DNA from 2 places in the Streptomyces sp. NPDC052701 genome. Region 1 is predicted to be linked to the other one. Evidence: predicted binding sites of a transcription regulator. Region 1 holds the regulator's gene; the other holds the start of a gene.
What was found. Region 1 encodes HrcA, which represses chaperone genes, less so after heat shock. Its sites were predicted from a motif close to TTNGCACTCNGNNNNNCNGAGTGCNAA; they were not measured.
Positions count from the first base shown of each region.

Region 1 (11,741 bases):
CACGGACGGCGTGACCGAGCGGCGCGACGGCTCGCGCCAGTTCGACGACGGGGACGGGCTCGCGGCGGCGCTGGCGGGCTGCGCCGGGCTGGACGCGGAGCTGACGGCGGAGCGGATCAAGCGGCTCGTCCACGAGTTCGGGCCGCGTCCGCCGGCCGACGACCTGGCGCTGCTGGTGCTCCAGGCGGAGTGACCTCCCGCGGTGCTGGACAATGGAGGGCATGCCTTCCGCACTCCCCGACGGCGAGCCCGTCCCCGCCGACGGCGCGCTGCCCCCGCACGCGCTGGCCGGGGCCGCCGGCCGGCCCCTCGGGTTCTACCTGCACGTCCCCTACTGCGCGACCCGCTGCGGCTACTGCGACTTCAACACCTACACCGCCACCGAGCTGCGCGGCACCGGCGGCGTGCTCGCCTCCCGCGACAACTACGCCGAGACGCTGATCGACGAGGTCCGCCTGGCCCGCAAGGTCCTCGGCGACGACCCGCGCGAGGTCCGCACGGTCTTCGTGGGCGGCGGTACGCCGACGCTGCTGGCCGCGGACGACCTGGTACGGATGCTCGCCGCGATCCGCGACGAGTTCGGGCTGGCGGCGGACGCGGAGATCACCACGGAGGCGAACCCGGAGTCGGTCGGCCCCGCGTACCTCGCGACCCTGCGCGAGGGCGGCTTCAACCGGGTCTCCTTCGGGATGCAGAGCGCGAGGCGGCACGTGCTGAGGGTCCTGGACCGCACGCACACGCCCGGACGCCCGCAGGCGTGCGTCGCGGAGGCGCGCGCGGCGGGCTTCGAGCACGTCAACCTGGACCTGATCTACGGCACGCCGGGCGAGTCCGACGACGACTGGCGGGCCTCCCTGGACGCGGCCCTCGGCGCCGGGCCCGACCACGTCTCCGCCTACGCCCTGATCGTGGAGGAGGGCACGCAGCTCGCCCGCCGCATCCGCCGGGGCGAGATCCCGGCGACCGACGACGACGTCCACGCCGACCGTTACCTGATCGCCGAGGAGACCCTGTCCGCGGCGGGCTTCGAGTGGTACGAGGTGTCGAACTGGGCCACCTCCCGGGCGGCCCGCTGCCTGCACAACGAGCTGTACTGGCGGGGCGCCGACTGGTGGGGCGCGGGACCCGGCGCGCACAGCCACGTCGGCGGGGTGCGCTGGTGGAACGTGAAGCACCCGGGAGCGTACGCGGCGGCGCTGGCGGCCGGACGGTCGCCGGGTGCCGGGCGCGAGGTGCTGTCGCGGGAGGACCGCCGGGTGGAGCGGATCCTGCTGGAGCTGCGGCTGCGGGAGGGGGTGCCGCTGGCGCTGCTGCGGGAGGAGGGCCTGGCCGCCTCCCGGCGGGCCCTGTCGCAGGGGCTGCTGCAGGAAGGACCGTACGAGGAGGGGCGGGCGGTGCTGACGCTGCGGGGCCGGCTGCTGGCGGACGCCGTGGTCAGGGACCTGGTGGACTGATCAGCCCGCGGGGGCCGTCACGAAGTCGATCAGCTCCTCCACCCGCCCCAGCAGCTCCGGCTCCAGGTCCTTGTACGACCGCACCCGCCCCAGGATCGCCCGCCAGGCGGCGCCGGTGTTCTCGGGCCAGCCCAGCGCGCGGCACACCCCCGTCTTCCAGTCCTGGCCGCGCGGCACCCGCGGCCACGCCTCGATGCCCAGGGCGGCCGGTTTCACCGCTTCCCAGACATCGACGAACGGGTGGCCCACCACCAGCGCGTGCTCACTCGTCACCGCCTGGGCGATGCGCCACTCCTTCGTGCCCGGCACCAGGTGGTCGACCAGGACGCCCAGCCGGGCGTCGGGGCCCGGCCCGAACTCCTCGACGACGGACGGCAGGTCGTCGATACCCTCCAGGTACTCCACGACCACGCCCTCGACGCGCAGGTCGTCGCCCCACACCTTCTCCACCAGCTCGGCGTCGTGCCGGCCCTCGACGTAGATCCGCCCGGCGCGCGCCACGCGCGCGCGTGCGGTGGGGACGGCGACCGAGCCGGAGGCGGTGCGGGTGGGGCGGACCGGCCCCGAGGGCGGCCGCACCAGCGTCACCGCCCGGCCCTCCAGCAGGAACCCGCGCGGCTCCAGGGGGAACACCCGGTGCTTGCCGAAGCGGTCCTCCAGCGTCACCGTGCCCGCCTCGCAGCGGATCACCGCGCCGCAGAACCCCGTTCCCGCCTCCTCCACCACCAGGCCCGGCTCCGCCGGGACCTCGGGGACGGGCCGGGGCTTCTTCCACGGGGGTGTCAGGTCCGGAGAGTACTGGCGCATTCGGATGACGATAGGAGAAGCCCGGCGCCGGTCATCGCGACACGCCGAAACGCGCCGCCAGGGCGTCCCGCTGCGCCCGCAGGAACGCCGCGTCGACGACCGCTCCGTGACCGGGCACGTACAGCGCGTCCTCGCCGCCCAGGTCCAGCAGCCGGTCCAGGGCCGCCGGCCAGCGGGAGGGCACGGCGTCCGGGCCCGCCTGCGGGTCGCCGGACTCCTCGACCAGGTCGCCGCAGAAGACGACCTCCGGGGTGCCCGGCACCAGCACGGCGAGGTCGTGGGCCGTGTGACCCGGGCCCACGTTCGCCAGCAGCACCTGGCGGCCCGCGCCCAGGTCGAGGGTCCGCTCGCCGGAGACCAGGTGGCGCGGCGGGACCAGCGCGTCCACCGCCTCCCGGGCCGTCCGGGCGTCCAGGCCGTGGCGGACCGCGTCCGCGCGCAGCTCCTCGCGGTCACGCGCGCGCGTGAACACCCCGTCCACGCCCACCGCGCCGAACGTCTGCGCGCCGGCGAACGCCGCCGCCCCGAAGACGTGGTCGAAGTGCGGGTGGGTCAGCGCGAGATGCGTCACACGGTGCCCGGCGAGCTCCCGCGCCTGGGCGCGCAGCCGCGCGCCCTCGGCCGGGCTGGATCCGGCGTCGACGAGCAGCGCGGCCCCCGCGCCGACGACGAGCCCCGCCGTGCAGTCCCACACCGGCAGCCGGCACCGCCCCACCCCGGCCGCGACCCGCTCCCACCCCAGCTCTTCCCAAGTCACCGTCATACGGCGACGCTAACGGGGAAGCGGTGCGGGGAGGCCCCCGCGGGACCGACCTTGCCCGGGGTGTACCCCACCGCCGTACACTGGGCCGGGGAAGCTTGGCACTCGCACGCGCAGAGTGCCAGGCGGTGCCAGGCAGTGTCGGGTCATGACGGGCCACGACAGGCCATGACGGGCAGGACACCGGGCGGACGACTTCTGGAGGTGTGCGCGGATGCTCAGTGAACGCAGGCTTCAGGTGCTGCGCGCCATCGTCCAGGACTACGTGGGCACCGAGGAGCCCGTCGGCTCCAAGGCGCTCACCGAGCGGCACAACCTCGGCGTCTCCCCGGCCACCGTCCGCAACGACATGGCGGCCCTGGAGGAGGAGGGGTACATCGCCCAGCCGCACACCAGCGCCGGGCGCATCCCCACCGACAAGGGCTACCGCCTGTTCGTCGACAAGCTAGCCGGCGTCAAGCCGATGAGCCCGCCCGAGCGGCGCGCCATCCAGAACTTCCTCGAGGGCGCCGTCGACCTGGACGACGTGGTGGCCCGCACGGTGCGGCTGCTCGCGCAGCTGACCCGGCAGGTCGCGGTCGTGCAGTACCCGTCGCTGACGCGTTCGACCGTGCGGCACGTGGAGCTGCTGTCGCTGGCGCCGGCCCGGGTGATGCTCGTGCTGATCACGGACACCGGGCGCGTCGAGCAGCGCGTGGTCGACTGTCCGGCGCCCTTCGGCGAGACGTCCCTCGCGGACCTGCGCGCGCGGCTCAACAGCCGGGTCGCGGGTCGCCGTTTCACGGACGTGCCGGGCCTGGTGGAGGACCTGCCCGAGGCCTTCGAGGTCGAGGACCGCGGTACGGTCTCGACCGTGCTCTCCACCCTGCTGGAGACACTCGTCGAGGAGAACGAGGAGCGGCTGATGATCGGCGGGACCGCCAATCTGACCCGCTTCGCGCACGACTTCCCCCTCACGATCCGGCCGGTGCTGGAGGCGCTGGAGGAGCAGGTCGTGCTCCTCAAGCTGCTCGGCGAGGCCAAGGATCCGGGCGTGACCGTCCGCATCGGTCACGAGAACGCCCACGAAGGACTCAACTCCACGTCCGTCGTGTCGGTCGGCTACGGTTCGGGCGGCGAGGCAGTCGCCAAGCTCGGCGTGGTCGGACCGACCCGCATGGACTACCCGGGAACGATGGGAGCGGTACGCGCAGTGGCACGGTACGTCGGACAGATCCTGGCGGAGTCGTAGTGGCCACGGACTACTACGCCGTACTCGGCGTGCGCCGCGACGCGTCGCAGGAAGAGATCAAGAAGGCCTTCCGGCGGCTCGCGCGCGAGCTGCACCCGGACGTCAACCCCGATCCGAAGACCCAGGAGCGGTTCAAGGAGATCAACGCCGCCTACGAGGTGCTGTCGGACCCGCAGAAGAAGCAGGTCTACGACCTCGGCGGCGACCCGCTCTCGCAGTCCGGCGGCGGCGCCGGCGGCTTCGGGGCCGGCGGTTTCGGGAACTTCTCCGACATCATGGACGCGTTCTTCGGCACGGCGTCGCAGCGTGGTCCGCGCTCGCGCACCCGCCGCGGCCAGGACGCGATGATCCGCATCGAGGTCGAGCTCGACGAGGCCGCCTTCGGCACCACGAAGGACCTCCAGGTCGACACGGCCGTGGTGTGCACCACCTGCAACGGCGAGGGCGCCGCGCCGGGGACCTCGGCGCAGACCTGTGACATGTGCCGGGGCCGGGGCGAGGTCTCGCAGGTCACCCGGTCCTTCCTGGGCCAGGTCATGACCTCCCGCCCCTGCCCGCAGTGCCAGGGCTTCGGCACGGTGGTCCCGACGCCGTGCCCCGAGTGCGCGGGCGACGGCCGGGTGCGCTCCCGCCGCACGCTCACCGTCAAGATCCCGGCCGGCGTCGACAACGGCACCCGCATCCAGCTCGCCGGCGAGGGCGAGGTCGGCCCCGGCGGCGGTCCCGCCGGTGACCTGTACGTCGAGATCCACGAACTGCCGCACCCGATGTTCCAGCGGCGCGGCGACGACCTGCACTGCACGGTGACGATCCCGATGACGGCGGCGGCCCTCGGCACCAAGGTGCCGCTGGAGACGCTGGACGGCATGGAGGAGGTCGACATCCGCCCGGGTACGCAGTCCGGGCAGTCGATCCCGCTGCACGGCCGGGGCGTGACGCACCTGCGGGGCGGCGGTCGCGGTGACCTCATCGTCCACGTCGAGGTGCAGACGCCGACCAAGCTCGACCCGGAGCAGGAGCGCCTGCTGCGCGAGCTGGCCAAGCTGCGCGGCGAGGAGCGCCCGCAGGGGCAGTTCCAGCCGGGGCAGCAGGGGCTGTTCTCGCGCTTGAAGGACGCCTTCAACGGCCGCTGACGTGAGGGCCGGGGCCCGGGGGCCGTCCCTCCGGGCGGGCCCGGCCGGCCGGGGCGGCAGGGGTCGTCCTCACGGTCGAAGGACGCCTTCGGCGGGCGCCGGGACCGGGTCCGCCGGGGGACCGTGCCGGTCGGGTTCCCGGCCCGTGCCGGACGGAGGGCCGGATTCGGGCTCGTCCGGGGAGCGTGACACCATGCCGTCATGTCCTCCGCGCTGACCGATCTCTTCCCCCACCCGATCGTGCAGGCCCCCATGGCGGGCGGCGTCTCCGTGCCGCGGCTCGCCGCCGCCGTGTCCGAGGCGGGCGGGCTCGGCTTCCTCGCCGCCGGGTACAAGACCGCCGACGGGATGTACCAGGAGATCAAGCAGCTGCGGAGCCTGACGGGCCGGCCCTTCGGCGTGAACCTGTTCGTGCCGCAGCCCGAGCACCCCGGCGCGGGCGCCGGCTCCCCCCGCGCGGCCGACGCCGCGCCCTCCCACGCGGCCGCCGTGGAAATCTACGCCCACCAACTCTCCGGCGAGGCCGCCTGGTACGAGACCGAGCTCGGCGACCCCGACAGCGGCCGGGACGACGGCTACGAGGCCAAGCTCGCCGTACTCCTCGACAACCCCGTGCCGGTGGTGTCGTTCCACTTCGGCGTGCCGAGCCGCGAGGTCGTCGACTCCCTGCACCGCGCCGGCACCTTCGTCCTGGTCACCGCGACCACCGCCGAGGAGGCCCGCGCCGTGGAGCGGGCGGGCGCGGACGCGGTGATCGCGCAGGGCGTCGAGGCGGGCGGCCACCAGGGCACGCACCGGGACGTCCCCGAGGCGGACGGGTCCGGGCTCGGGCTGCTGTCGCTGCTCGCCCAGGTCCGGGAGGCGGTCGGCCTGCCCGTCGTCGCCGCCGGCGGCATCATGCGCGGCAGCCAGATCGCCGCGGTGCTCGCGGCGGGCGCGAGCGCCGCCCAGCTCGGCACGGCCTTCCTCGCCACCCACGAGTCCGGGGCGCACACCCTGCACAAGCAGGCGCTGACCAACCCGCTGTTCGTCCGCACCGAGCTGACCCGGGCCTTCTCCGGGCGCCCGGCCCGCGGCCTGGTCAACCGCTTCGTGCGCGAGCACGGACCGTACGCGCCCGCCGCCTACCCCGAGGTCCACCACCTCACCGCGCCGCTGCGCAAGGCCGCGGCCAAGGCGGGCGACGCGCAGGGCATGGCGCTGTGGGCGGGACAGGGGCACCGGATGGCGCGGGAGGTGCCGGCGGGGCGGCTCGTGGAGCTGCTGGCCGGTGAACTCGCCGCCGCCCGGACAGCGTTGTCGGGGTTCCCGGCGGGGGGTGCGGGCCGATGACCGCGCCGGTGTTCGTGATCGAGCACTTCGCGGCGGACGGCGGCGGCCGGTACGTGCTCGACGGGCCCGAGGGGCGGCACGCCGTCTCCGTGAAGAGGCTGCGGCCGGGGGAGCGGGTCGTCCTCACCGACGGCGCCGGGCGCTGGGCGGAGGGCGAGGTGGTCGGCGCCGAGGGCAAGGACCGGCTGGTCGTCCACCTGTCGGCGGTCGACGAGGAACCGCCCCAGTCGCCCCGCATCACGGTGGTGCAGGCGCTGCCCAAGGGAGACCGCGGGGAGTTGGCCGTTGAGACGATGACCGAGGTCGGCGTCGACGCGATCGTGCCGTGGGCGGCGGCGCGCTGCATCACGCAGTGGAAGGGCGAGCGGGGGCTGAAGGCCCTCGCCAAGTGGCGGGCGACGGCCCGGGAGGCCGGCAAGCAGTCCCGCCGGGTGCGTTTCCCGCAGGTGGCGGACGCGGCGACGACCCGGCAGGTTGCCTCACTTCTCGCCGACGCGGACTTCGCCGCCGTCCTGCACGAGACCGGGTCGGAGCCGCTGGCCACGGCCGAACTGCCCTCCCGCGGCGAGATCGTGCTGGTCGTCGGTCCCGAAGGCGGGGTCTCCCCCGAGGAGTTGGCGCTCTTCGAGGAGGCGGGCGCCAGGGCGTACCGGCTGGGGCGCAGCGTGCTGCGCACCTCGACCGCCGGGACCGCGGCGGCGGCTCTGCTGCTGGGCCGCACGGGCCGCTGGTCCTGAACGCCCGCCGGGGGCGCCCGCCGTGGCCGTATGCGCTCTACCGCGCCGGGCGCGTCGGTGGCAGGCTGCCCTCCATGGGGGCGTCGAGGAGGATTTGGCAGCGGGCGCGAGGGACCAGGGCGATGGCCGCGGCGGGCGTCGCGGCGGTCGTCGTGGGCGGGCTCGCCGCGTGTGAACCGGGCGGGCTGAGCTCCGCGTCCGTGGCCTACACCACCGACCAGACCGTGACCAGGGAACTCGAACGGCAGAAGGCGGACGTGCGCTGGCTCAGCTGCACCGCCTCCTACGGGGACGACGGGGACGGCGGCGACGCCTCCTCGGCGGGCGAGGACACCGTCGCCACGGTCGACTGCCGGGGCGAGACGGACGACGGCAAGGAGATCACCGTCGACGGCAAGGTCACCCACGCGGTGGACGGCGCCTGCGTGCGCGGCGAGCTCACCGCGAAGGTGGACGGCAAGGTGTGGTTCGACGTGAAGGGGCTCGGCGACTGCGACGCCACCAGCCCTCCGTCCGTCGGCGACGACCCCACCTACCGGCGGCCCGGGCCCACCGCCACCGTGACCGTCACGACGACCGTCTGGTGCCAGCAGTACCCGAAGTGCGAGCCCGTCCGGGGCAAGTGACGTGCGGGCGGGCCCTTTCCGGCAAGTGACCGGAACCCCTGTCCGCGGCCACCGCGCCTGCGTAGGGTGATCGGGTGACCCAGTCCGCAGCGCCCGCGTATCTCCGCTTCCCCCACGTGCACGGCGACTTGGTCGCCTTCACCGCCGAGGACGACGTATGGCTCGCGCCCCTCGACGGCGGGCGCGCCTGGCGGGTCAGCGCCGACAACGTGCCGGTGACCCATCCGCGGATCTCGCCCGACGGCTCCACCGTCGCCTGGACCTCCACCCGCGACGGCGCCCCCGAGGTGCACACCGCCCCCGTCGCTGGCGGCCCCGCCAGGCGCCTGACGCACTGGGGCAGTTGGCGGACCCAGGTGCGCGGCTGGACCCCGGACGGCCGGGTCCTGGCGGTCACCACCCACGGCCAGGCCAACCTGCGCCGCTCCTGGGCGCACGCCGTCCCGCTGGACGGCGGACCGGCCACCGCCCTGCCCTACGGGTGGGTCGGCGACGTCGCGTACGGCCCGCACACCGTGCTGCTCTCCGCGCCGATGGGCCGCGAGGCCGCCTGGTGGAAGCGGTACCGGGGCGGCACGGCGGGCAAGCTGTGGATCGACCGCCAGGGGGACGGGGAGTTCGTGCGGCTGCACGAGGAACTCGACGGCAACATCGAGTACCCCTTCTGGGTCGGTGACCGGATCGCCTTCCTCAGCGACCACGAGGGCACCGGAGCGCTGTACTCCTCCCTCGCCGACGGCTCCGACCTGCGCCGGCACACTCCTCATGGGGGCACCTCCCGCTCGAGCGAAGCCGAGAGCGGGGGAAGCTTCTACGCCCGGCACGCCGCCACCGACGGCAGCCGGGTCGTCTACTGCGCCGCCGGTGAACTGTGGCTGCTGGAGGACCTGGAGGGGGCCGAGCCGCGCCGGCTCGACGTCCGGCTCGGCGGGCAGCGCGTCGACCTGCAGCCGTTCCCGGTGAACGCCGCCCGCTGGTTCGACTCGGCCTCCCCCGACCACACCGCGCGCGGCAGCGCCGTCTGCGTCCGCGGCTGCGTGCACTGGGTCACCCACCGCTCCGGCCCGGCCCGCGCGCTGGCCGCGACGCCCGGTGTGCGGGCCCGGTCGCCGCGCGCCTTCCGCGCCGACGGCGAGGAGTGGGTGGTGTGGGTGACGGACGCCGAGGGCGAGGACGCCCTGGAGTTCGCGCCCGCCACCGGCCTCGCCCCCGGCGCGACCCCGCGCCGCATCGCCGTCGGGCAGCTCGGCCGCGTGCTGGAGCTCGCCATGGCGCCCGACGGCAGCCGCGCCGCGATCGCCTCCCACGACGGCCGCGTGCTGCTCGTGGAACGGGAGACCGGTGAGGTGCGGGAGGTGGACCGCAGCGAGGACGGCGACGCCTCGGGGCTGGTCTTCTCGCCCGACTCCGCCTGGCTCGCCTGGTCCCACCCCGGCCCGCGCCCCCTGAGCCAGCTCAGGCTCGCCAACACCACGGACCTGTCGGTCACCGAGGCGACCCCGCTGCGCTTCCAGGACTACGACCCGGCGTTCACCCTCGACGGCAGGCACCTCGCCTTCCTGTCCACCCGCTCCTTCGACCCGGTCTACGACGAGCACGCCTTCGACCTGGCCTTCGTCGAGGGCGCCCGCCCGCACCTCATCACGCTCGCGGCCACCACCCCCTCCCCGTTCGGCCCGCAGCGGCACGGCCGCCCCTTCGAGACGTCCGACCGGGACGAGACGCCCGACGGCGAGGGCCCCCCGGCCACCCGCGTCGACCTCGAGGGCCTCGCCGACCGCATCGTGCCCTTCCCGGTCGAGGCCGCCCGCTACTCGGGCCTGCGCGCCGCCAAGGACGGCGTGCTGTGGCTGCGCCATCCGGTGACCGGCGTCCTCGGCGCCTCCCGGGCCACCCTCGACGACCCCGACCCCAAGACCGAGCTGGAGCGCTACGACCTCGTCCAGCAGCGCATCGAGCACCTCGCCGCGGACGCCGACCACTTCGAGGTCAGCGGCGACGGCAGGCGGGTGCTGCTGTGGACCGACGGGCGGCTCAAGGTCGTCCCCAGCGACCGGCGCGCCTCCCACGACGACGACAGCGACACCAACGTCACCGTCGACCTCGGCCGGGTCCGCCAGTTCTGCGACCCGGCGGCCGAGTGGCGGCAGATGTACGAGGAGACCGGCCGCGTCATGCGGGACCACTTCTGGCGGCCGGACATGAACGGCGTCGACTGGGACGGCGTCCTCGACCGCTACCGGCCGGTCCTGGACCGCGTCGCGACCCACGACGACCTGGTGGACCTCCTGTGGGAGGTGCAGGGCGAACTCGGCACCTCCCACGCGTACGTCCTGCCGCACGGCACCCACGGCGGCGGCCCCCGGCAGGGCCTGCTCGGCGCCGACCTCTCCCGCCACGAGGACGGCACCTGGCGTGTCGACCGCATCCTGCCCTCGGAGACCTCCGACCCCCGGGCGCGCAGCCCGCTGGCCGCGCCCGGCGTCGCGGTGCGCCCCGGCGACGCGATCGTCGCGGTCGCCGGCCGGCCGGTCGACCCGGTGACGGGCCCGGCCCCGCTGCTGGTCGGCACGGCGGGCCGGCCGGTGGAACTGACCGTCCTGCCGTCCGGCGGCGGCGACCCGCGCCACGCCGTGGTCGTGCCGGTCGCCGACGAGGAGCCCCTGCGCTACCACGCCTGGGTCGCCGACCGGCGGGCCCACGTCCACGACAGGTCCCAGGGCCGCCTGGGATACGTGCACGTCCCGGACATGCAGGCGCCCGGCTGGGCGCAGATCCACCGCGACCTGCGCGTCGAGGTGGCCCGCGAGGGCCTGGTCGTGGACGTCCGGGAGAACCGCGGCGGCCACACCTCCCAGCTGGTCGTCGAGAAGCTCGCCCGCCGCGTCGTCGGCTGGGCCGTGCCGCGCGGCATGCGTCCCTACAGCTACCCGATGGAGGCGCCCCGCGGTCCGGTCGTCGCGGTCGCCAACGAGTTCTCCGGCTCCGACGGCGACATCGTCAACGCGGCGATCAAGGCGCTGGGGCTCGGCCCGGTGGTCGGCACCCGCACCTGGGGCGGCGTCATCGGCATCGACAGCCGCTACCACCTGGTCGACGGCACCCTCGTCACCCAGCCCAAGTACGCGTTCTGGCTGGAGGGTTACGGGTGGGGCGTGGAGAACCACGGGGTGGATCCGGACGTGGAGGTGGTGCAGCGCCCGCAGGACTTCGCCGCGGGCCGCGACGCCCAGCTCGACGAGGCGGTCAGGATCGCGCTGGAGGCGCTGGAGGAGACCCCGGCGAAGACGCCGCCGCGGCCGGCGTAGCCCGGGCCGGCGGAGCCCTCGCTACCATGCCCGTACGAGATCACCGCCGGCACGAGGAGGCCGTATGGCAGGGGAGCCGCAGGACGACTGCCTGTTCTGCAAGATCGTCGCGGGGGCGGTCCCGGCGACGGTCGTCCGCGAGACGGACACCACCGTCGCGTTCCGGGACATCAACCCCCAGGCGCCCACCCACGTCCTGGTGATCCCCAAGGCGCACTACCGGGACGCCGCCGCGCTCGCCGCCGGCGCCCCGGAGCTCGCCGCCGACGTACTGCGCGAGACGCAGGCCGTCGCCGACGAGGAGAAGCTGGAGAGCTACCGCATCGTCTTCAACACCGGCAGCGGCGCCGGCC
Region 1 covers NZ_JBFATO010000004.1:97,790-109,530, reverse strand. The annotation lists gene AB0L29_RS07240 (SpoIIE family protein phosphatase) at 1-193, shown strand, start outside; gene hemW (radical SAM family heme chaperone HemW) at 222-1,454, shown strand; gene AB0L29_RS07230 (DUF3097 domain-containing protein) at 1,455-2,261, opposite strand; gene AB0L29_RS07225 (MBL fold metallo-hydrolase) at 2,293-3,024, opposite strand; gene hrcA (heat-inducible transcriptional repressor HrcA) at 3,236-4,252, shown strand; gene dnaJ (molecular chaperone DnaJ) at 4,252-5,385, shown strand; gene AB0L29_RS07210 (nitronate monooxygenase) at 5,587-6,717, shown strand; gene AB0L29_RS07205 (16S rRNA (uracil(1498)-N(3))-methyltransferase) at 6,714-7,454, shown strand; gene AB0L29_RS07200 (hypothetical protein) at 7,577-8,080, shown strand; gene AB0L29_RS07195 (S41 family peptidase) at 8,155-11,388, shown strand; gene AB0L29_RS07190 (histidine triad nucleotide-binding protein) at 11,453-11,741, shown strand, end outside.

Region 2 (11,741 bases), on a different contig from region 1:
GGGCGGCGGTGAACTTGCGGGTGTGGGCGGCGTCGACGCGGGGGTCGGTGCGGCCGGTGATCAGCAGCACCGCGGGATAGGGGGTGCCGGGCCGTACGCGGTGGTAGGGGGAGTAGCCGAGCAGGACGGCGAGGTGGCCGGGATCGTCGGGGTCGCCGAACTCGTCGATCCACCAACGGCCCAGTCCCAGACGGGGGTAGCGGACCATGTCGGCCGGGGCGCCGGAGCAGACGGCCGCGGCGTAGAGACCGGGATTGCGGGTGATCGCGACGGCGGCCATCAGACCGCTGTGCGAGGCGCCCTTGACCGCCAGCCGGGCGGGGGTGGTGACGCCCTCGGCGATCAGCCACCGGGCGGCCGCCGCGTAGTCGGCGAACGCGGTCGGCTTGTTCACACCGCGGCCGGCCGCGTGCCAGGTGGCGCCCAGTTCCCCGCCGCCGCGCACCCCGGCGATGGCGTAGGCGCCGCCGGCGGCGACCCAGGACAGGATGGTGGGCGAATAGGCGGGGGCCGCGGTGGCGCCGAAGCCGCCGTAGGCGGTCAACAGGGTCGGGCGCGGGCCCAGGGCACCGTCGGCGGGCGTGACGAGGAACAGCGGTACCTCGGTGCCGTCCTCGGAGAAATAGGTCACCTGGCGCACCACGGCAGGGGGCCGGCCGCAGCGCGACGACTCGGCCGGGTCGCGGTCGGCAGGGGACGGGGTGTCGAGGCGGCAGCGCCGGTCGCCGAGGTCGAAGCGGTGGACCGCGGGGGCCGTGACGAAGTCGGTGTACGTGAACCAGGCCCGGTCCGGCTCACCGGGCGGCACGGTGAGTTTCATGATCGTGCCGCAGCCGGTCCCCGGGGTCTCGATGTCGGCCAGCGGGCGGCCGTCGCCGTCGTGCAGCGACAGGCCGGCCACGCCCCGCCGCGCCGAGCTGACCAGGAAGCGCGTCGCCCCGGTGCCGGGCTCCACCAGGGCGGCGCAGGCGGAGAGCACCGTGTCCGGGTCCGGAGTGATCAGCGGCGTCCACGCCGCGGCGTGCGGGCGGGCGGGGTCGACGCGGCAGACCCGTCCACCGGGCGCCCCCTCGGTGGTGATCGCGTACAGCAGGCCGCGCGGACCGGACTTGACCAGCGCCTGGACTCCCGTGGCCGTGCCGTCGTGCACCGGTCGCAGACCGGGGGCGTGGGCGGGCGCGGCGGTCAGGTCGGCCAGGTGGACCTGGTTGCCGCACTGCGCGCCCGGCGCGCAGCTCACCGTCAGCCAGCGCCCGTCCGCGCCGACGGACACCGACAGCTGCCGGGCGCCGGTGGTGAACACCACCGGGTCCTCGCCCGGCTCCCGGGGCGAATCCAGCAGCCGCAGCCGCACCTGCCGGTCCCCTTCGGCGGGGCAGGTCACGTAGTAGAAGCCGGAGTCGTCGGGCAGCCAGGCCACCGCAGTGCCGCGGCCCGGACGCACCGGGGGCCCGACCCGGCGGCCGTCGGCCACGTCCACCACCGTCAGCACGGGTGCCTCGCTGCCGTGCGCCGAGACCTGGTACGCCAGCAGCCGGCCCGACCAGGACGGCCGCCACGCGTCCAGCGCCGTGCGCCCGGACGGGTCCAGCGCCACCGGGTCGACCACCACCCGCTCGCCCCGCCCGGCCGTGGCGGCCACCAGCACGGGGTGCTCGTGCTCCGCGCCGCGCCGCAGGAAGAACCGGCGCTCCCCCCGGCACACCGGCGGCGACACGGCCGGCACCGCCGCGTTGCCCGCCTGGAGGAACCGCCGCATCAGCGACCGGAACACCGGCCGCGTCTCCCAGGTGCCCGCCTGCGCCGCCAGCCACCGCTCCTGCCCGGCCAGCCACTCCTGGCACGCGGGATCGTCCGCCGACTCCAGCCACCGGTACGGGTCCTCGACCCGGTGACCGTGCAACTCCTCCACCACCGCGTCCCGCCGGGCCGACGGCTGCGCTTCCCTCAACGGGCCCCCTCGACGAAGTCGCGCGGCGGCCCGGTCGGGGGCCGCCGCGCGGAAGGAACAAGTCAGTCGTCGTCGCCCGCGGAGAGGACGATCCGCCAGTCGGCCAGGACCGCCACCTCGTCCGCCAGGATGAGGGGATCAAGAAGGCCGGGAAGCTCGTTCACGAGTTTCTCCTTTCATGGTTTTGCCCGTCTTGTTCAATGCCCGCGCCCGCCCACCGGGAGACTCCTCGGTCCGGGTGGGACCGGCCGCCGCACAGGACGCGCGGCGGCCCGGCGGGCCGTCGTACGGCAGGACGGATCAGTCGTCGTCGCCCGCGGAGAGGGCGATCCGCCAGTCGGCCAGGACCGCCACCTCGTCCGCCGGGATGATGGGATCAAGAAGGCCGGGAAGCTCGTTCACGAGTTTCTCCTTTCATGGTTTTGCCCGTCTTGTTCAATGCCCGCGCCCGCCCGCCGGGAGACTGCCCCGTTCGGGTGACCCTGGCCGGGACCGCCCGTGCACCCACGTCACGCCCCGTGCTCCACCGGTCGGCCACCCGCGCCCGCGTCCGCGGCACCTCCTCCCGCGCCGTGGGCTCCAGCGACTCCGGCGGACAGTCCCCCCTCCCGGCCGCCGCCGGCCGGACGCGCCTGCACCCGCCCGCCGACGCGCCCCCTCACTTCCCCGAGCCGCCCGTCCCGTGCATCCACGGCATGCGTGCCGACCGCCGGACGCTCCCCGCGCAGCACCGGCGCCGGCCGCTGGGCCGTACGGGCATGGCAACGCCCCGGCTCCACCGGGGCGAACGGCTCCTCGCCCGCCCCGGTGACCGGGTCCACGCACAGAGCCGGCGGCACGACCCCGGCCCCGAGGGGGCCTTGCGCAGGGCGGCCTTCGTCGACGGCCTCAAGCGCCGAGGCCGGAGCCGGAGTCCAGCAGCGGCAGCGCGGCGAACTCGTACCCCTCCCACAGGCGGCGGGTCGTCTCCTCCGGGTAGGGGGCGACCACCGGCTCCGCGTCCAGCACCTGCACCAGGCGCCGCTCGGTGTCGTACGCGGGCCAGCCCGGGTCGCCGGTGCGGGCGAACGCCGACCAGGAGGCGCGGAACCGGGACGACAGCGCCCGCGCCTCCTCGGAGGGCTCGTCGCGGCCGAAGAACAGCAGGCCCAGGTCGGCGTGGAAGGTGCCGAAGAGCAGCGGCAGGTCCAGGCCGTGGGCGGCGCCCAGGACACCGCCCACGGCCGGGGCCGGCCAGGTCAGTTCGTAGACGTGGGCGCGTCCGCCGCCCGTGACCTGCGCCTCGGCGAGGCGGAGTGAGGGCATCGCGAACAGCCAGTCGGTCTGGACGCGTTCGTGCAGCTCGCCCGGCGAGGCGTCGGGGAACGCGGCGCGGTAGGCGGCCTCGCCGTCCGCGCCCGGCGCGTACCGGCGCAGGGCCTGCGCGGCCTGTTCCCCGGTGGCCCGGCCCAGGCGTCCGGCGACGGCGGTGAACAGCCGGAACTCGTCGCGGTTGTGGCCGACGAGCAGGTCCACGCCGCGGGCGGCCCCGGCGGCCAGGGCCCGCCACGGGGCGGCCGGCAGCACCTCGCCGTCGACGACGGGCGCGAACGGCGTGCGGGTGGGCGCGGCCTGGCCCCAGCGGTCGGCGTACTGGAGCATCTTGGCGCCCAGGGCCTCCCCGGCGGCGGGCAGCTCCCGGGGGTCGACGGTGGACAGGTCGGCGGCCGTGGGGCGCAGGCCCGCCTCGGCGGCGAGGGCCCTCGCCATGTCGCGGGCGAGCTCGTCGGAGAAGTACGTGCCGGGCAGGCTCTGGACGACGGCCCGGCGGAACAGTCCGGCCGCGCGCTCCATGGCCAGCAGCGCGGCGATCGAGCCGGCCCCGGCCGACTCGCCGAAGACGGTGACCCGGTCCGGGTCGCCGCCGAACGCGGTGACGTTGTCCCGGACCCACTCCAGCGCGGCCACCTGGTCGAGCAGGCCCCGGTTGGCGGGCGCCCCCTCGATCCGGGCGAACCCCTCGAAACCCAGGCGGTAGTTGACGGTGACGACGACGAGGTCGCCGTCGCGGGCGAGCAGCCGGGCGTCGTAACCGGGGCTGCCGGAGTGGCCGAACCGGTAGGAGCCGCCGTGGATCCACACCATCACCGGGCGGCGGGCCGCCGGGTCCGGGTCGGGCGTCCAGACGTTGAGGGTCAGCCACTCGTCGCCGGCCGGCAGGGCCCGCAGGGCCTCGCGGCCCGCCAGGCCCGCCGCCTCCTGCGGGGGCGGCGGGCCGAAGGCGTACGCCTCGCGTATGCCGTCCCAGGGCCGGGGCGGGCGCGGGGCGGCGAACCGGGCCTCCCCCACCGGGGGCGCGGCGAACGGGATGCCGCGGAACACCGCCAGGTCCTCTTCCCGCCGCCCGCGCACCGCACCGGAGGCGGTCCGCACCACGGGATCGGTCGTCGTCATCGAGTCCTCCCTCACCAGGTGCCGCCGAACGAGCGGCGGCCGGCCGTCCGGGGGACCCTATGCCGTGGTGCGGACGCGGCTCAGCGGAGGGTCTTGAGCGACGCCGGGTCGTACGGCGCCAGTTCGTCGAAGCGGCCCGCGAGGACCTTCTGCGCCCACCGCGGGTCCTGGAGCAGTGCCCGGCCCACGGCCACCAGGTCGAACTCCTCGCGCTCCAGGCGGTCCAGGAGGTTGTCGAGGTCGCCGACCCCGGCGCCCTGGCCCTGGAACGCCTTGATGAAGTCGCCGTCGAGGCCGACCGAACCGACCGTGATGGCGGGCTTGCCGGTGAGCTTCTTCGTCCAGCCGGCCAGGTTCAGGTCCGAGCCGTCGAACTCCGGCACCCAGTACCGGCGCGTCGAGGCGTGGAAGGCGTCCACACCGGCCGCCGCGAGCGGGGTCAGGATCGCCTCCAGCTCCTCCGGGGTCTCGGCGAGGCGCGCGTCGTAGGCCTCCTGCTTCCACTGCGAGTAGCGGAAGATCACCGGGAACTCGGGCGAGACCTTCTCGCGGACGGCGGCGACGATCTCCGCCGCGAACCTGGTGCGGGCCACCGGGTCGCCGCCGTAGGCGTCGGTACGGCGGTTGGTGGCCGCCCACAGGAACTGGTCGATGAGGTAGCCGTGGGCGCCGTGCAGCTCCACACCGTCGAAGCCGATGCGCTCGGCGGCCGCGGCGGCCTCGGCGAAGGCGCCGACGACCTCGTCCAGGTCGGCCTGGGTCATGACCTTGCCGGTGGGCTCGGTCGCGCCGATGCGCAGACCGGAGGGGCCGACGGCGGGGGCGTCCGGGAAGGGCGGGTCGCCCTGCTCGCGGACCATGCCGATGTGCCACAGCTGCGGCACGATGGTGCCGCCCGCCGCGTGCACGGCCTCGGCGACCTTCGCCCAGCCCGCCAGCTGCTCCTCCCCGTGGAAGCGCGGCACCCGGTCGCTCTGCCCGGCCGAGGCGTGGCCGACGTACGTGCCCTCGGTGACGATCAGGCCGACGCCCGCGGCGGCGCGGCGGGCGTAGTAGGACGCCACGTCCTCGCCGGGCACCCCGCCCGGGGAGAACATGCGGGTCATGGGCGCCATCGCGATGCGGTTCGGGACAGTTAGACCGTTGATGGAGGCCGGCCGGGAGAGGATGTCGGCGGCGCGGGAGGCGGCGGACTCGGAGACGGTCACTTCGGGGCTCCTCGGGGTGAACCAGGTGGTATGTGCGCATGCATTCACCGCACTCCCAGGTCAACCCGGCCGCCGCGGGGAGGCATTCCGCCCGGCCCGCGCGTCACCTTGTGATCCCGGACACGCCCGAGGGCGGCACCCCCTGCGTCCAGGGGGTGCCGCCCTCGGTCAGGACGGGTCCGATCCGCGCGGGATCAGAAGTCCATGTCACCGCCCGGCATGCCGCCGCCGGCGGGCGCGGCGGCCTTCTCCGGCTTGTCGGCGATGACGGCCTCGGTGGTGAGGAACAGCGCGGCGATGGAGGCGGCGTTCTGCAGCGCGGAACGGGTCACCTTCGCCGGGTCGATGATGCCCTCGGCGACCAGGTCGACGTACTCGCCGGTCGCGGCGTTCAGGCCGTGGCCCGGGGTCAGGTTGCGCACCTTCTCCACCACGACGCCGCCCTCGAGGCCGGCGTTGACGGCGATCTGCTTCAGCGGGGCCTCCAGCGCGAGCTTCACGGCCTGGGCGCCGGTCGCCTCGTCACCCTCCAGCTCCAGCTTCTCGAAGACCTGCGAGGCCTGCAGCAGGGCCACGCCACCACCGGCGACGATGCCCTCCTCGACGGCGGCCTTCGCGTTGCGGACGGCGTCCTCGATGCGGTGCTTGCGCTCCTTGAGCTCGACCTCGGTGGCGGCACCGGCCTTGATGACGGCCACGCCGCCGGCCAGCTTCGCCAGGCGCTCCTGCAGCTTCTCGCGGTCGTAGTCGGAGTCGCTGTTCTCGATCTCGGCGCGGATCTGGTTCACGCGGCCCTGGACCTGCTCGGCCGAGCCGGCACCGTCGACGATGGTGGTCTCGTCCTTGGTGATGACCACCTTGCGGGCCTTGCCCAGCAGGTCGAGGGTGGCGTTCTCCAGCTTGAGGCCGACCTCCTCGGAGATGACCTCGCCGCCCGTGAGGATGGCGATGTCGCCGAGCATGGCCTTGCGGCGGTCGCCGAAGCCCGGGGCCTTGACGGCGACGGACTTGAAGGTGCCGCGGATCTTGTTGACGACCAGGGTCGACAGGGCCTCGCCCTCGACGTCCTCGGCGATGATCAGCAGCGGCTTGCCCGACTGCATGACCTTCTCCAGGAGCGGGAGCAGGTCCTTGACGGAGGAGATCTTGGAGTTCGCGATCAGGATGTACGGGTCGTCGAGGACGGCCTCCATACGCTCCATGTCGGTCGCGAAGTACGCCGAGATGTAGCCCTTGTCGAAGCGCATACCCTCGGTGAGCTCCAGCTCCAGACCGAAGGTCTGGGACTCCTCGACGGTGATGACGCCTTCCTTGCCGACCTTGTCCATGGCCTCGGCGATCAGCTCGCCGATCTGGGTGTCGGCGGCGGAGATGGAGGCCGTGGAGGCGATCTGCTCCTTGGTCTCGACGTCCTTCGCCTGCTCCAGCAGGGCGGCGGAGACGGCCTCGACGGCCTTCTCGATACCGCGCTTCAGAGCCATCGGGTTGGCGCCGGCGGCGACGTTGCGCAGGCCCTCGCGCACGAGCGCCTGGGCGAGGACGGTCGCGGTGGTCGTACCGTCACCGGCGACGTCGTCCGTCTTCTTGGCGACTTCCTTGACCAGCTCGGCGCCGATCTTCTCGTACGGGTCCTCGAGCTCGATCTCCTTGGCGATGGAGACGCCGTCGTTGGTGATCGTGGGCGCGCCCCACTTCTTCTCGAGGACGACGTTGCGGCCCTTGGGGCCGAGCGTCACCTTCACGGCGTCCGCGAGCTGGTTCATGCCGCGCTCGAGGCCGCGCCGCGCCTCCTCGTCGAACGCGATGATCTTGGCCATGTGAAGTGGTCCCTCCAGGACTGGGGGTGATTACTTCGGACCGCGCCCGCGCCCGCGACGGACGGCCCCGACCGGAGAGGGCTCCTTGCCCCGCCCGACCCGTGGCCTCACCGACCCGGTCCTTCCAGCTGTCACTCTCACCTTCAGAGTGCTAACGCCAATGATTAGCACTCGCCCCTGTCGAGTGCAAGCGCCTCCGGGGGTCGGAGGGGGCGCTCAGCCGCGCGCGAACAAGGCGCGGGGGCAGTGCGGGGAGGGCTCCGGAGACGGTATGGAGAGGGCGCCGGAGACGGTGGGGGGAGGGTCCCGGAGACGATGGAGGGAGGGTCCCGGAGGCGGCGGAGGGTCCCGAGGGCCGGGCAGGGGTGCGGGGTCCGGGGAGGCGTGCGGGGTCCGGGCAGGGCGAAGGGCCCGCACCCCGGGGTGCGGGCCCTTCGTCGGAAGCAGATTCGCCTGCGGTCGGTCGCGCGTTCAGGCAGTGACGCGAACCATGTCGGCCTGCGGGCCCTTCTGGCCCTGCGAGATCTCGAACTCGACCCGCTGGCCCTCTTCCAGGGTGCGGTAGCCGTCCATCTGGATCGCGCTGTAGTGGACGAAAACATCCGCACCACCGTCGACCGCGATGAAGCCGTACCCCTTCTCCGCGTTGAACCACTTGACGGTGCCCTGAGCCATGCCTAACTCCCCTATTACTGGCCCTTGCACAGATCCACACTTCGCGGATCCGGGTCAGACCTCACCCCCCACGGTGGGGGCGTGCGCCGGAACGCGTCGACCGCGGCCGAATGTATCTGTCCAACTGCCGTCTGCAACAGGTCAGTCGGACGAGAATTCCGGACGCACCCAGTCCGGAATGTGGCGAGAATTCGCCTGAATTCAGGGCAAGCCGGGCCGTACACATGGCACAAAAGCCGCGAAAGACGCCCACACTTTGGCTACATATCGTCGGGCGCGCGGCAGGAATTCGAAGTTCCCGATCAAGGGACCGGCATCGTGTTCCCCAACTGTACCGCGCTCAATCACACTGAATTGCCCCCTCCGCTTCTCTCGCGGAGGGGGCAATTCAGTGAACTCTCGGTGACGTCGCTTACCGAAGGTAACGAGCAGTCCCGGTCAGCCTCCGGCGACCGCCGGGATGATGGACACGCCGGCGCCGTCCGGGACGGCCGTCTCCAGGCCCTGCTCGAAGCGGACGTCGTCGTCGTCGACGTACACGTTGACGAAGCGGCGCAGCCTGCCCTGGTCGTCCAGGACCCGGGCGGCGATGCCCGTGTGGTTCTTCTCCAGGTCCGAGATGACCTCGGCCAGGGTCGCGCCCTCGGCGGTCACCTCGGCCCGGCCGCCGGTGTAGGTGCGCAGGATGGTGGGGATGCGGACGGTCACGCTCATGCGAGGCCAGCCTCTCGGAAGGAGTCCAGGGTCGGGCGGATGGTGGCGGTCAGGCCGGTGCCGGCCACCGCGTCGAGGGTCTTCAGGCCGTCGCCGGTGTTCAGCACGACGGTCGTCTTCGTCGGGTCGAGGACGCCGTCCTCGATCAGCTTGCGCGTCACGCCGACCGTCACGCCGCCCGCCGTCTCGGCGAAGATGCCCTCGGTCCGGGCCAGCAGCCTGATCGCGTCCACCACCTGCTCGTCCGTCACGTCCTCCACGGCACCGCCGGTGCGGCGCGCGATGTCCAGGACGTAGGGGCCGTCCGCCGGGTTGCCGATGGCCAGGGACTTGGCGATGGTGTTCGGCTTCTGGGGACGCACCACGTCGTGGCCCGCCTTGAAGGCGGCGGAGACCGGCGAGCAGCCCTCGGCCTGCGCGCCGAAGATCCTGTACGGCCGGTCCTCGACCAGCCCGAGTGCGATGAGCTCCCGCAGCCCCTTGTCGATCTTGGTGAGCTGCGAGCCGGAGGCGATCGGCACGACGATCTGGTCCGGCAGCCGCCAGCCGAGCTGCTCGCAGATCTCGTACGCCAGGGTCTTGGAGCCCTCCGCGTAGTAGGGCCGCAGGTTGACGTTGACGAAGCCCCAGCCCTCGCCGGCCGGGTCGCCGATCAGTTCGGAGCAGAAGCGGTTGACGTCGTCGTAGGTGCCCTCGATGCCGACCAGCTCGCCGCCGTAGACGGCGGCCATGACGACCTTGCCCTGCTCCAGGTCGTGCGGGATGAACACGCAGGAGCGCAGGCCGGCGCGGGCGGCGGCGGCGCCGACGGCGCCGGCCAGGTTGCCGGTGGAGGAGCAGGACAGGGTGGTGAAGCCGAAGGCGCGGGCGGCTTCCAGGGCCTGGGCGACGACGCGGTCCTTGAAGGAGTGCGTCGGGTTGCCGGAGTCGTCCTTCACGTAGAGCCCGCCGGTCACGCCGAGCTCGCGCGCCAGGTTGTCGGCCTTGACCAGCTTGGTCCAGCCGGGGTTGAGGTTGGGCTTGCCGGCCACGTCGGCCGGGACCGGCAGCAGCGGCGCGTAGCGCCAGATGTTCGCGGGGCCCGCCTCGATCCGCCTGCGCAGTTCCTCGGGCCGGTGGGCGGAGAAGTCGTAGGCGATCTCCAGCGGGCCGAAACACTCCTCGCACGCGAAGACCGGGCCGAGGGGGACGCGGTGGCCGCATTCGCGGCAGGACAGCGCCGCGGCGGGGCCCAGGTCGACGGAGGCGGCGGAATCGGTGGTGCTTGCAACGGTCTGCACAGCCATGTGAGGCGAGGCCCTTTCTCCTCATCTTCCTCACGACGCATCTCGTCGTGAGACGGATTTGGCACCTTCCCTAGCCGGGAGCCTCGCCGAGCGGTCCGCCGTGCGCGCACAGCGGCCGGAACGAGAACCGGCTGGAGGGTTGCCGGGGCTTCATCGGGCCGTGTCCCTCTGCCCCTCTGGATGAGCTGTATGTGGTTGTGAAACGGCGGTGACCCCCGACATGCGATGGTCATCCGCGTTGTCCAAGACTGTAACCGACGGCCAGGACAGTTGAGATAGTCGTCCGAACCGCGAGATGGATCACACGAAGATCCCGTGATCCGAACAGTGAGGAGCCGCAGACCGTGCTGGAAGAAGTCGAGCGCTGGCTGAGCACCCGCTCCTGGTCCGTCACCGACCGGCCGCTCCACCAGATCCTCGCCGCGAAACGCGCCACGGGCCAGTCGGTCAGCGTCGTGCTGCCCGCGCTCAACGAGGAGGAGACGGTCGGCGACATCGTCGCCGCCATCCGTCACGACCTCGTGCAGCAGGTCCCGCTCGTCGACGAGCTCGTCGTGGTCGACTCGGGGTCCACGGACCGCACGTCCGAGGTGGCCGCCGCCGCGGGCGCGACGGTGGTGCACCGGGACGCGATCCTGCCGCGCCTGCCGGCGGTCCCCGGCAAGGGGGAGGTGCTGTGGCGCTCCCTGCTGGCCACGACCGGGGACGTCGTCTGCTTCGTCGACGCCGACCTGAGGGAGTTCTCCTCCGACTTCGTCTCCGGGATCGTGGGCCCGCTGCTCACCGACCCGGACGTCGACCTGGTGAAGGCCATGTACGACCGCCCGCTGGGCGGCGCGGCCGGGCAGGGCGGCCGGGTCACCGAGCTGATGGCCCGGCCGCTGCTGAACATGCACTGGCCGCAGCTGGCCGGCTTCGTGCAGCCGCTCGGCGGCGAGTACGCGGCCCGCCGCTCCCTGCTGGAACGGCTGCCGTTCCCCGTCGGCTACGGCGTGGAGCTCGGCATGCTGGTCGACGCCCTGCACCTGGTGGGCCTGGACGCCCTCGCCCAGGTCGACGTGGGCGTGCGCAGGCACCGGCACCAGGACGGGCAGGCGCTCGGCCGGATGGCCGCCGCGATCTACCGCACGGCCCAGCTCCGCCTCGCCCGGGGCCACCTGATCCGGCCCTCCCTCACCCAGTTCGAGCGGGGCGAGGACGGTTTTGAGCCGAGGACCTACTCCGTGGACACCGAGGAGCGGCCGCCGATGGCGGAGATAGCCGAGTACCGGGCGCGCAGGGCCGCCTGACCGGATGTGTTTCCGGTCGCGTACGGCCGGTCCGTACGTTTGAGCGGGCGGGGCGTGGCTAGGTTGAGGCGTATGGCTTCAACGTACGGTGCTGCGCAGGTACTGGTGGCCTCCAACCGTGGCCCGGTCTCCTACGAGGTGCGCGAGGACGGTTCGCTGCACCCCAGGCGGGGCGGCGGGGGGCTGGTGTCCGGGCTGTCGGCGATCGGCCCGGACGCGGGCGCGCTGTGGGTGTGCTCGGCGCTGTCCGACGGCGACCGGGAGGCGGTCCGGCGGGGCGTGGGCGAGGACGGCGTGCGGATGCTGGACGTCCCCGCCGACGTGCACGCCGACGCGTACAACGGCATCGCCAACTCCGTGCTGTGGTT
Region 2 covers NZ_JBFATO010000002.1:124,564-136,304, reverse strand. The annotation lists gene AB0L29_RS03685 (prolyl oligopeptidase family serine peptidase) at 1-1,951, opposite strand, end outside; gene AB0L29_RS03680 (carboxylesterase family protein) at 2,840-4,384, opposite strand; gene AB0L29_RS03675 (NADH:flavin oxidoreductase) at 4,465-5,592, opposite strand; gene groL (chaperonin GroEL) at 5,787-7,409, opposite strand; gene AB0L29_RS03665 (cold-shock protein) at 7,881-8,084, opposite strand; gene AB0L29_RS03660 (MoaD/ThiS family protein) at 8,523-8,798, opposite strand; gene thrC (threonine synthase) at 8,795-10,084, opposite strand; SAM riboswitch class I at 10,103-10,271, opposite strand; gene AB0L29_RS03650 (glucosyl-3-phosphoglycerate synthase) at 10,429-11,373, shown strand; gene AB0L29_RS03645 (trehalose-6-phosphate synthase) at 11,446-11,741, shown strand, end outside.
Region 2: the regulator HrcA is predicted to act here: its motif matches at 7,574-7,600, upstream of groL (chaperonin GroEL).